2 regions of the Solibacillus sp. FSL H8-0538 genome follow, and region 2 is predicted to be linked to the other one. Evidence: riboswitches for the same ligand, from Rfam matches in the RefSeq annotation. Region 2 holds a riboswitch; the other holds the start of a gene.
What was found. Region 2 has a riboswitch for cyclic di-GMP ahead of MHH87_RS07135 (hypothetical protein). Riboswitches for the same ligand answer to the same signal wherever they lie in the genome.
Positions count from the first base shown of each region.

Region 1 (5,158 bases), 1.9 Mb from region 2:
TTGGCCTACATCATGCCGCCCATAAGGTGAAAGTGTGTAATATCTTTAACGATGTGTTCCAAAAGTGAGCTATATCAACACATATAAAAATGTTCATTGTAACATCTTTAACTGAATTTTATCGTTTTTCATTTGATTGCGTTAGCAAAATGTTAGCATCTATTCACACACTCCTCCTGTGTTGCTTGTAGGTCACAGAGGTATTAAATGATGTAGTCTTGTTAACCTAACTAAAACTACATCTTGAGTTCTGCATTTACTTTTATAAAAAGCTCTAGAGTTCTTCCTTCTGAGTTAACCACTGATCTTCCCGAATTAATTACTCTAATTGCTAGCTCAGTAAACTCAATAACAAATGTATAAATTCTCTTGGATTGAAAACGAAGGAAATCAATAAGTAATGAAAGATGTTCATGTAATGAGTTATTTATTCTCATAACGTACTAAGCCTTAGTTCATAAAAATACTGCACAATTGGATGCTTTAACTTCATCTTCTCAGTCATGTTTAAAATTCGTTTTTTTCCAACGCGTCTGTCCACTAAAGCTAGAATATTCAATAGGATATCATTGCTCTCTATGTTTTCCTCTATAGAAGTGGATAAAAACTTATTAGCTACAACGATAAAATTTGATTTACTTAATGATGACTGCGCTGACAAAAGCTCCTTTGCATATTCTGATAATTTTCTACCCCTTGCAATTACTTGTAGACGATCTTCCGGAACTATCCCCTTGGTTTCTTTTCTTACCGCTTCAATTTCCTCATTGCTGATAGGAATTTGGATATCTGAATCATTCTTAATTTCCAGCTCCGTCTGATACCATCTGATTAAGGTAGTACTATCACTCATATTGAGTACATTCTTTTTATCTACCGCAATATAACAAATTCCTGCTTTATCAGGTAAATAACGATAGCTGGTTGCACGGTATTCAACCCTTCCATATAATGCAGGACAGAGAAAGCTCTCCAGATTTTGCTTCAATTTGCTCCAGGCCATGTAATTCTCCTTAATTTTTATATTATAAATATTTATTGAGGCAGTCGTTCTATTATCCATAATACAATAACCAACACATCGATCATACTAAATACAAGATTTAAGTGTGACTTAAATTTCTGATGTATCGATAATAGTGAGAAAAGGAAATATCCAGACCGATGAAACAATAACTATAAGTAACATGGACATTCGGCTTAAGACAACAATATTATTTTAAAAGATATATCGGGCATATCGCATCAATAACAATCATCCCTACCACAAATAAGAGGTGACCCATCAGGGTCACCTCTTATTTTCATATTACTCGTTTCACCTATACTACAACACTATTCAACATAAACAAAACGAATTCGATTGACTCACTAAAATTGATTGTAGAAGTTATCAGGTTTGGTGTGGTAAGCATCACCGCGATTTGATACGCTAACCTGATATATATTTTTCATTAAACCTCATGCCAAACTTAACATCAAAGCTTCAAATACTTCTGTATAAACTTCCCTTTTAGCTTTGCCAATATGTTCGATTTGGTGATCGTCATATCTACTAGATCAGTAGGAAATGTTGTAAGAACTTCATAGCCATCCTTGGTTACACGGATGGTATCGGAGTGTCGATATCCGCCTACCCCCTCAATATAGATGCCCGGCTCAATCGTAATCACCATATTTTCCTCTAGTATTTCGTTGCTACCTTCTGCAATATACGGTCCTTCGTGATTTCGCAAGCCGACTCCATGCCCGGTACGATGTAATAAACGATTAAGTAGCCCATGTTGATCAAAATAAGCTCGTGCCTCTGCATCGATGTCTCCTGCCCTTACACCTGCTCGCACCATACTCAACGCCCTATTTCGTGCGTTTTGCATATGTTGGAACATTTCCACATCGTCTTTGGTAGGTTGTCCAAAAAAAAAAAAACGTCCGTTCACACTCTGCTGAATATCCGTTAATTCGAAAATAGGCCATCGCGACGTTCGGTCCATCCCCAAATCGATCACCTAACTCAGGAATACTATGCGGCATCGCACTTGTCGGTGCATTCCAAACTGCTGTGAGCACTGAAGTTGTGATTGGGTCAAATTGCTTTGTTTTTATAAGGTTGGTTTGTACTTTTTTTGATAAGGTAAATGGTTCTAACACACTGGCACCGCGATAAATCGTATTAAAAATATCCTCCATTGCTTCATCGCACACTTTAGCACTCATGCGAATTTTTTCAAGTTCATAGACGCTTTTCACTTTACGTTGTGCTTCGACTAACTGTGCTAAAACTAGTTCCTTTGCTTGCATGAGATGATAAACGTCTGTACGCACGTTACTCTCGATTCCTACTCGTGAATAACCTTGGATCAACTGGTTTAGTTTATCATACCAATTGCTGCCATCTGAAGATGGAAACTCCCAATAAGAAACAATATCATAATCGATAATACTTTTATGTACGTGGGATTCTTCAAGCTTTGGTACAAGTAATGTAGGTGTTTGATCGGGGACAATGATGATGAGAAAGGGGCGTTCCTCTGGTTTGTATGTAATGTTTGTGTAATACCAGATGTCTTCTTCGGCAGTAATAATATAAGCGTCATATTCGTTCGTAATTAACCTCTCTTGCAATTGCTTCATCCGGTTGGTTAGTTCTTGCTTGAGCATTCCTATCACCTCAACATTTTTTGCAATTCTATTATATGCAGTAATTTAGTGAAAAATGCCTTTTAGCTAGGTGAATGGAGTTTCTCAAGCATTGCTTTATTCATTATCTATTATTTAGCAATAGTAGCTATATGTTGTTTTCTTTAGCTCCATCTGCTTGTGAATAGGCTTGAAGAAAATTAAACTTTTCCTCAATCACTTCTAACATAACCCCTGGCTCAATCGAATCTATGTGATTTTTCAAGAGTACTTAATAGTTGATTCCTCTCATCAATTTGATTTCCGGGGATATGACGTTAAGTGTTCGTTGCTTGAAGAAGTCGTTGATCACTCACGGACTCACCAAACAATATTTAAACCCTCCGTTAGCACAAGTAAGGATTACTCAAATTGAACAAACATTAATGTAACAATTTCAAAGGAATATGTGTGTTGCACATTTTATGCTTTTTGTGTTTGTTAATAATACCTCTGAATTTATTTTCAGAAGAAAAAAGAAGCTTCCCAAAAGTTTGCACAACTAATGAGAAGCTTCGATAATAATTCTTTATGTTAGCATTTCACTTTCACCTTACATACAAACCCTTATATATTTCATCCGTAGATGATTCTCCTACTCCTAGTTGTAATTTTTCTAGCATATCATTATTCAATTTAAGTTGGATGCTCTCAATTTTACGATCTTCATCGATAGTAATTTGATGAATCAGTAAAAGTAACAAGCGTTTTCTTTGTTCCCTTGTTAGTGATTGTTTGAAAGCCTTTTGAAAATTTTGTAGTACGGCCTTTACTTGTTCAAAAGTCACTTCGCTAGAGATTGTTGTATTCAATTGTTCATTTAGTGGGTGCATTAAACCTTTTAATGAGGCAATTTGTTCCTCTAGTTTTCTAGCTTTCGTTTGATAGTCACTTTTAGAAATCACCTCATCCATGTAAGCGTCTAATAGCTTGGAAAGCTTTTTTTCTAAAGTAGCTAAATCATTTGCATATTGCTGATACTCCCTTTGAATAGGAGCAACATACAGTTCCATGACGGATCGAAATAAGGTTATGTCCACTTATTCGTGATGGGTAGCTCGGCGGTCATCACTTGAACAGTGAGAAGATCCGTGGCTTTACGTCACTGCCTTTCGACAGTTTTGCCGTTTTCCATATTTAATTGCCTGCTTCTCGGGTCGCTAAGCTCAATTGAAAATGATGTGATAAAAAGAACAAATGGCTGAACAACACATCGGCATCAATTCCGCTTCAATCTTGTAAACATGATCGTTCCGACGATGCTGGTAAATCAGGAACCGATCATTTTTCCAGGGTAATGGCATACCGGGAAATTGTAGTTACATACAGCTCCTGAGTCAAATTTTTATCCCGTGAAAGGCAAAAAACTCTCCGGCGCGCACATCAGCACTTTTATAAGTTGGTAATCCGTTCAGCAAGCATTAAATCGTCGAAATTTTTTTTGCCCTACGACTTCTATTAGGAAGAAGGAATAATAATAGAAAACCGTGTTCCCTTTCCCTTTTCACTTTTTATTTCTATATCTCCGTTTAATTCTTTTACAATACTGTATGCAATCATCGTACCTAGCCCGGTTCCCTTCTCTTTTGTAGAATAAAACGGCATAGCGATTCGATTTATCTCCTCAGAAGACATTCCAATTCCTGTGTCAATAATATCAATCACAATATGATTCTTTACCTTTTTCACATTAATTCGGAGCATCCCTCCATTAGTCATGGCTTCAATCCCGTTCGTTGCAATGTTAATTAAACACATTTTTAGATTATCGGTGTTGGCATGTATATAATAGGAACATTCTTTATCGCTTTCAACTTTAACATTATATTGGATGGCGATCGGTAAAATAACCTCTATTACTTGCTCAACAATTGGTCTAATATCTAATAATTCTCTTGCAACATTTTGTGGTTTTATAAGGGACAAATAATCGTTAATAACGAGTTGCGCTTTTTCTAACTCCATTAGCATGACTTGCAAAAAGTCATCCTTTTGTGTTTCAGAGATTTCGTTTTTACTAAACATCTGCATAAATCCATATACCGTAGTCAACGGGTTTCTTATTTCATGGGCTATAGACGCTGCTAATTCACTAGTCACAATAAATTTTTCTGCACGGTGAATTTTTTCTTTCATTTTAAACCTTTCTATCATTCCTTCAATTAGATAAAGAGACAATAAAACAGTCAGAATATTGATCACTATATAATTGAATAAAAAGTGAATAAAATCAGGTTGAACATTATCGTTTATCCGTATTTGGTTCATTAAAGCAAAGATAGAAAAGGAAATAGTGCAAAGAGACATAAGCAATAAGCTGAACAATATTTTTCTTTTTTTATAATAACCAGCAAGAAAATATTGGGATACCATAGTAATGGAAGTGGCCATAAAATATACAATAACTGCAGGGTAGACTCCGTTTCCGCCTAAGTAAAAACGGTAAGAAACAAATATAACAGTAATAAAAATAAAACTC
Region 1 is NZ_JBBOPI010000001.1:3,413,514-3,418,671, forward strand. It holds gene MHH87_RS16315 (SF0329 family protein) at 434-1,003, opposite strand; gene MHH87_RS16320 (M24 family metallopeptidase) at 1,479-1,889, opposite strand; gene MHH87_RS16325 (M24 family metallopeptidase) at 1,858-2,661, opposite strand; gene MHH87_RS16330 (hypothetical protein) at 3,228-3,692, opposite strand; cyclic di-GMP riboswitch class I at 3,729-3,815, opposite strand; gene MHH87_RS16335 (ATP-binding protein) at 4,138-5,158, opposite strand, start outside.
Region 1: another riboswitch for cyclic di-GMP. It lies ahead of MHH87_RS16330 (hypothetical protein); the one in region 2 lies ahead of MHH87_RS07135 (hypothetical protein).

Region 2 (6,925 bases):
AGCCTTTTACTAGGTTTTCTACTGTCGTTACTGGTCCAGTTAAACTTTTCACTTCAACGATTTGAGGATGCGCAATCACAGTATCTAATTTAGTTAGATCTTTAAGTGGTGAGAAATCTGTTATCGCATTTCCTGAAATATCTAGTGAAACTAAATTCTTCGCGTATTGTAAGCCTTCAAGACTCGTTATTCGCGTAGTAGGACAATAAAGACTAGTGAGTTCATACAGATCACGTAGCGTTATTTCTCCAGTAAGTCCTAGTGTTTGCTGTATAGATTTCTTGAGATTGTTATCTTTTATAATGATAATTTGATTGAAGTCGATTGCTACTAACGTTGCTTTAGCCTGAATTAGTGCTCCTTCAGCTTGATCGATTTCTACCTGAGTAGCTTGCTTATTCGCAAGAAGTTCGTCCGCTTTTGCAATGCTAGCTAGTAATAAATTCACACTCTCAGATGTATAGCCTTCAGCATCAATGGCTTTCGCATCTTCAAAAGCTACTACTAAATCTTTTGTGAAAACTCTATCCGCGTTCGCGAAATGTAATTTAGCATCTCCCCATGATCCATGGTCAGAACCGTTTCCATTACCGCCGTCAGTAACGACTAACTTCAGCTCTTTGGCACCGCTAATATTCACTTCAATAAATTTTTGTGGATCTCTTGATTGCATTAAGCCACTGTCGAATTGTTTTTCTCCATCAACAATAACCTGGAATGTTACAGAACCAATTGAACCGTACATCTGACGGTCTACACCCACAAATGAAGTGAAATAATCAGCGTCTTTATCTGTTAAATCATAGACGATTGTTGAGTTAGAATGGGCACCAATACCTTTCTGGTAAGCCTTCTCACTGCCATCTTCTCCTGTTAATCGTAAAGTTTTGTGACTAATTGCTAGATCTTTCACAGGTACTGCATAGCTGTTTTGAGTAGAATTCCAATCGAAATCTGAAAGGAAATGAGCATCTTCCATATTCACGACAGAAATCGTTCGTTTCTTCGTGATTTCATTGCCGTCACTATCCGTTACAGTATAAGTAAGCTCATACTTACCAGCTCGATCGAAGTTTACTTGATCTGCTCCAGTCACTTGTACAGCGGCTCTTAAATCGCCATCTTCAGCATCCGTTGCGAAATATTTTCCGTTGATGTCGATAGGCGTTCCGGCTTTAGTAGCAACGGATTTAGGGACTGTCAGCTGTGGAAGCCCAATTTAAATACTTCATTGTAGGCAGTTAAAATGTCTTTCCCGTATAAGTCAAACTTTTTAACCGAAGCAATTGGAGTATTAGTAGTTGCTTCGGCTGAAGTCACGATAATTTTTCCATTCGGATTTTTACTCGCTAAAACATTAATTGGGCCACCGACTAAATTAAAAGCCAAGGCGGCTACTGCAGCAATCTTAACAACTTTCATTAACAATTCCTCCTGATGAATTTATTCCTAAGAAGCACATTAGAAAGACACATCTTGCCCAAAATAGGGCGAGATGCTGTCCCTTCATATCTACTAAAAAAAGCTACTCCAAAAAGAGTAGCTTTATTTTTATAAGGTAATCAAATAAATCCACACAAAATGCTTCATTTTTAATGAGCCTTACTAAACAAAAAGTAGAATGTACTCTTCGGCAACTGGCTGACATAGTTATAAACTTTAGTCCCTATAGCTTTGCGTCCCTAAATTTCTTTAGGTTTGCTTATTTAATTTTTCTACTACAAAGAATAGCATGATAAAAACTATTTCAATAGAATAATAAGCACTAGATTTATTACCTCACAACAGGGTAATATGGCAAAATTACATCATACTAAAACGATTTAAATTGTCATATTATTTGTATCTAACATTAAGTTATGAGATAGTAATAACATCAGAAAGTTATTTTAATATAGGATTTGCAGTAGCTGTGGGGGATAGGAATGCGAAAGCTTATTAAATTTTTACTTCTATTAGTTGTAGTAGGAGTGATCGTTTTTGTCTATGCAACATTTATCGAATCAAAGATATTAACCGTTACGTCTCATGAATTTTCATATGCAACACAGAGCGAGGAAAAAGGGACATCCATTAAAATTGCTCATTTTACAGATACGCAAGTTGGGGAATTTTTTAGTATGGAGCAGTTCGAGAAGGTTGTTAAGAAAATAAACAAACAAAAACCTGATCTCATAGTTTTTACTGGAGATTTATTTGATATGGGTGCAACAGAAGCGGAAATTCAAGAGATTATCTCTCTGTTAAAAGAGATGAAAGCGCCTTACGGTAAATTTTCGGTTTATGGTAATCGGGATGTAGGAGGCGGCATGGTCCGAAACTACGAACGCTTACTTACGGATGCTGATTTTACGCTTTTACAAAATGAAGAAACGACGATTATTTTTCCGAACGGGGAAGAACTACTCATATATGGATTAGATGATGCACTATTAGGTTCACCTGATATAGCTGGTGTGAACGATATGCTATCTCGTAATCAAAATACCCTTGTACTTTTACATGAACCAGATGTAGCAAAACAACTTGAGTCTACGAATCATGCATTAATTTTGGCCGGTCATAGTCATGGTGGACAAGTGTACCTACCATTTATCGGACCTCTTGCTACTACTTCATTAGCAGAAGAATACGTAAAGGGTTGGTATGCTCTTCCTGGTAATGTAAACCCTAATTTATATGTGAATACTGGGATTGGAAATACCAAACTGCCATTTCGTTTAGGCAACATCCCGCAAGTGGCTCTTATAAATCTTCAATAACAGGAAGAAAAGCGCTAAAGCGCCTGCTTAGCCCCGACAGCTGCTTGCGAGCCCGAAGCGACCTCGAGGGGCTAGCGCTTTAGCCTAGACGTTGCATTTACTTTTTTTAAAGTTGTCCACATGGCGAAATTTTATAATTTCCTTAACAGCAAAAAACTGGTTAGTATTTCTAACCAGTTTTTATTTTAGGGTTATTTAATTGTACTTACAAAATCTATTATTCTCTATGCTAATCCTATAAAACTATTTCACACTCGGTAATAATTTATTCAACACTATTGCTACGATGGCAGCTGTTGCGACAGGTGAGCTGAATAAATATTGCACTGTCGTTGGTAAAGAATATAAGAAATCTTTAGGAAGGAGTGTTAAAGCTAATGTTAAAATCATCGGAACAGCGATTACGTACATTTCTTTTTCGCCAATTCTTTCATTTTTCATCACTTGTAAACCGCTGATTGCAATGATGCCACAAACAATGACAAACACACCACCGATTACGGCTGAAGGAATGGCAGAAATCAAAGCAGCTAATTTACCTGAAAATCCAAATAATACAAACCAAGCCCCTGCAGCGACAAAGACATGTCGGCTTGCGATACCTGTGATCGAAATGACCCCTGCATTTGTTGAGTAACCGGTTACTGGAGTGGAGCCAAGTAAAGAAGCGATGAAACAGCCAATTCCTTCCCCGATAACGCCACGATTAATTTGTTTATCTGTTAATGGTTTGTCGATTACATTACTGACAGCAAACCATGTACCTGTTGTTTCAGCCATTAACACAATATAAATAATAACCATAGTAATGATTGCAGAAATATTGAAAGAGAAACCAAAGTCTGCAAAAGGAATTTGCGGCATGCTAAACCATTTTGCTTGAGAAACAGCTGATAAATCTAATACACCCATAAATTTAGCTGCGAAACAGCCTACGATTAACGCAATAATGACCGAAGTGATACGGAAAAAGCGACCTTTCGTATGGAAGAAAGAACCTAGCATAACGCAAACAATCAATACTACAGCTGTAATAAGCGCTAAATAGATGTTTTGGTTGATCGTAGCACCTGCACCGTTATAGATATTACTACTTAACCCAATGGGCATTAATGAAAGACCAACAACAAAGATAATCGTACCCCCAACAATTGGAGGGATGAACGTCTTCACAATCGTATTGAATACTCCTGTAAAGCCTAAAATAATGACTAAAATAGCGCAGATTAAGCTAGCACCTAATACTGAACTCCAACCAAGTTCACCACCACCACTAGCGGCATATATACCAATAATGGCGCCTAGTGGCACATAAGATGGACCTTGTGCGATAGGGAGTTTCATACAAAAGTGAGTTTGGATAATAGTTGCAATTCCTGCTGCAATAAAGGTCGATTGAATTAAAGCGGTTGATTGGCCAGACTGTAAGCCGATTAACATCGCAATAAGGAATGGAACTACATAAACATCCATAGCCATTACATGTTGCAATCCTAGTAGAGCTGATTGAACGGTTGAAACTTTTTCATCGGGTAAAACGGTTAAATTCGTGGGACTGATTTTATCGTTAGCTTGCTTGTTATTTTGTGTTTCCACTAAGATGCACACCTCAAAATTTTATGTTATTTAAATAAATGTTCGACAGTATTTACTAATAGGGTATTGTTATTTTGTTTATTGAGCTCGTTTATGAACCTTGTTGCCTTGAACCCATACTTCACGAATGTTTTCTGGTCGAACAAGGTACATGATTTTTTGGAAAATATCGTTTAATTCTTCATTAATATCGAAAATCGGTAGTTTTGCAGATGCTAATTTTGTATCGATGATTTGTACATCCCAAGTATAGTTTTCTTGTAAACGACCGATTGGGAGGCTTAAACTTTCACCACCACCAGCAGTTGCTAAGTAGAAAGCTTCATTAATGGTAATTCGTGAATTTGGTAGGCCACGTTTTTCTGCAGGAAGAGATGGATCTACACCGTCTTCTAACATTCTAGATGACATCACAGCTTGTCTCGCATTATCGAAAAGGCTTGGTGAAAAACCACCAGAAATATCTGAGCCTAAACCAATATCGACACCTTTTGCATGTAGATGGGCAACTGGAATGACACTGTTAGCAAAATAAGCATTGGAGATAGGACAATGACTAATGGCAGTGCCTGTTTCAGCAAATAATTCTGCATCGTCATCATTTAAGAAATTACAATGTGCCATGACAGCTTTATCGCTCAATAAACCGAAATCATGTAAGGCAAATGCATCGTTTTTCTTGAAGCGCTCTTGTACGTACCCATGTGCCCAATCACTTTCACTACAATGAGATTGAATATGCGTATCGTACTTAGCAGCCAATTCCCCTAATCCTTTTAATGCTCCATCCGAACAACTTGGTATAAAGCGTGGTGTTACAACTGGATAAACACCTTGTTTCGTCGATCTGGCTAATTCTTTAACCGCTAAGATAAATTCTTCTGTATCTGCTAATGCTGTTTGCACATCCGCATCACGATAAAATTCTGGTGTTTGTTCAGGATCATCCATTACAACTTTACCAACTAAACCACGTTGTCCTTTTTTAGCGCATATTTCAGCGAGCAATAGGCTTGCCTCTTTATGAACAGTCGCAAAATAAAGCGATGTAGTTGTGCCGTTTGCAAGTAAAGTGCTTACTAAATCTTCATAGACCTCTTTAGCAAACTCTAAATCTGAGAACTTAGATTCAATTGGGAAGGTATACTTGTTTAACCAATCATTCAGTGGAATGTCTAATGCAGTTCCAGATTGAGCCCACTGTGGTGCATGGACGTGTAAATCAATAAAGCCGGGTAAGAAATACTGTCCTTCAGCTAATTGATGAAAGTTTTCTTTTCCTTGATAAATATTTAGTAATCCTTGATAGTCCGCATGATCAGGTGCAACGGCTTTTTCAATCATACCGTCAGCGTTGATACAGAATAGATAATGTTTTAAGATTTGTACTTCTTTTGAAGACTTACTTGAGAAAGCAGTCCCTCGAAACAAATGCGTATATTCAGTCATGTAATCCACCTTAATGTTCGTGTTTCTGTAATTGTATCGATTATTATAGGGCATTCTAACTGTTAAGTCTATAAAAAAACAAATTTATTGATAAATATTTATATTAAAATGATAGAATAAACTAGTTTTTTACAAATGATTAGTATTATATAGTAGAGAGATGTGGGGGAATGTGGATGTATTATAGATGAATGGATATATCTCGGTTAATTAAATGGAACTGAGATTACGAGAGGACTTGTCCGACCGTGAGTATAAACAAATGCCATAAAGAATTTAACCAAACAGTAGTCGAACTTTATCGCTTGTGTACACCGATCCATCAACTAGCTAGGGAATATGGTGTGTCAGAAATCATGATTTATTAATGGATTAAACTACATTCTTCAATTGAAGGAATGGGGGAGTTAACTGCAGCGGAAGTGGCTGCGATGCAAAAAGAAAACCTTCGCCTAAAACAAGAGGTAGACATCCTAAAGAAGGCTATGACCATATTCGCACAAAAATAAAAGACCTTGAGCTGTTCGACCTTCCTTCACTTCTACTATAAAAAATAGTAGCACAAACCATGGTCTCGGTTTGTACTACTAATGTTAGGATGTTTTTGTTTGTGATAGTAATTAGATTTTCTAAAAATACTAACTCCCTACAGTAATTAGTTTAAACGACCAAAACCTGTAAAGTGATTTTCCCAATATGCGCCGTCGATTTTACTAATTTGTACGTAATAACCACTTGCAGCAATCATTTGATTATCGCCAATATATATACCGACATGTGAAATCCCAGATTTATATGTATCGCTAAAGAATACTAAGTCTCCAATTTGTGGTGTAGATACAGGTGTAGATGCATTGTAGTAGCCTGCTGCTGATAAACGAGAAGTTGAAATACCTGCTTTATTATAAACATAAGTAATAAAACCTGAGCAGTCAAAGCCACTTGGCGATTCGCCACCGAAAAGATATTTTACGCCTAAAAATTGATTTGCAATTGAAACAATATTATTACCTACTGAAGAATTCGGTGAAGTTGGCTCCAATGTTGTTGAGCGACTCACAATTAATTTTTGCCCAACAGAGATTGCTGTAGAAGATAAATTATTTAATTTCATTATG
Region 2 is NZ_JBBOPI010000001.1:1,523,196-1,530,120, forward strand. It holds gene MHH87_RS07130 (NPCBM/NEW2 domain-containing protein) at 1-1,219, opposite strand, end outside; gene MHH87_RS07135 (hypothetical protein) at 1,201-1,422, opposite strand; cyclic di-GMP riboswitch class I at 1,630-1,713, opposite strand; gene MHH87_RS07140 (metallophosphoesterase) at 1,926-2,762, shown strand; gene MHH87_RS07145 (uracil-xanthine permease family protein) at 3,006-4,358, opposite strand; gene guaD (guanine deaminase) at 4,437-5,807, opposite strand; gene MHH87_RS07155 (C40 family peptidase) at 6,463-6,925, opposite strand, start outside.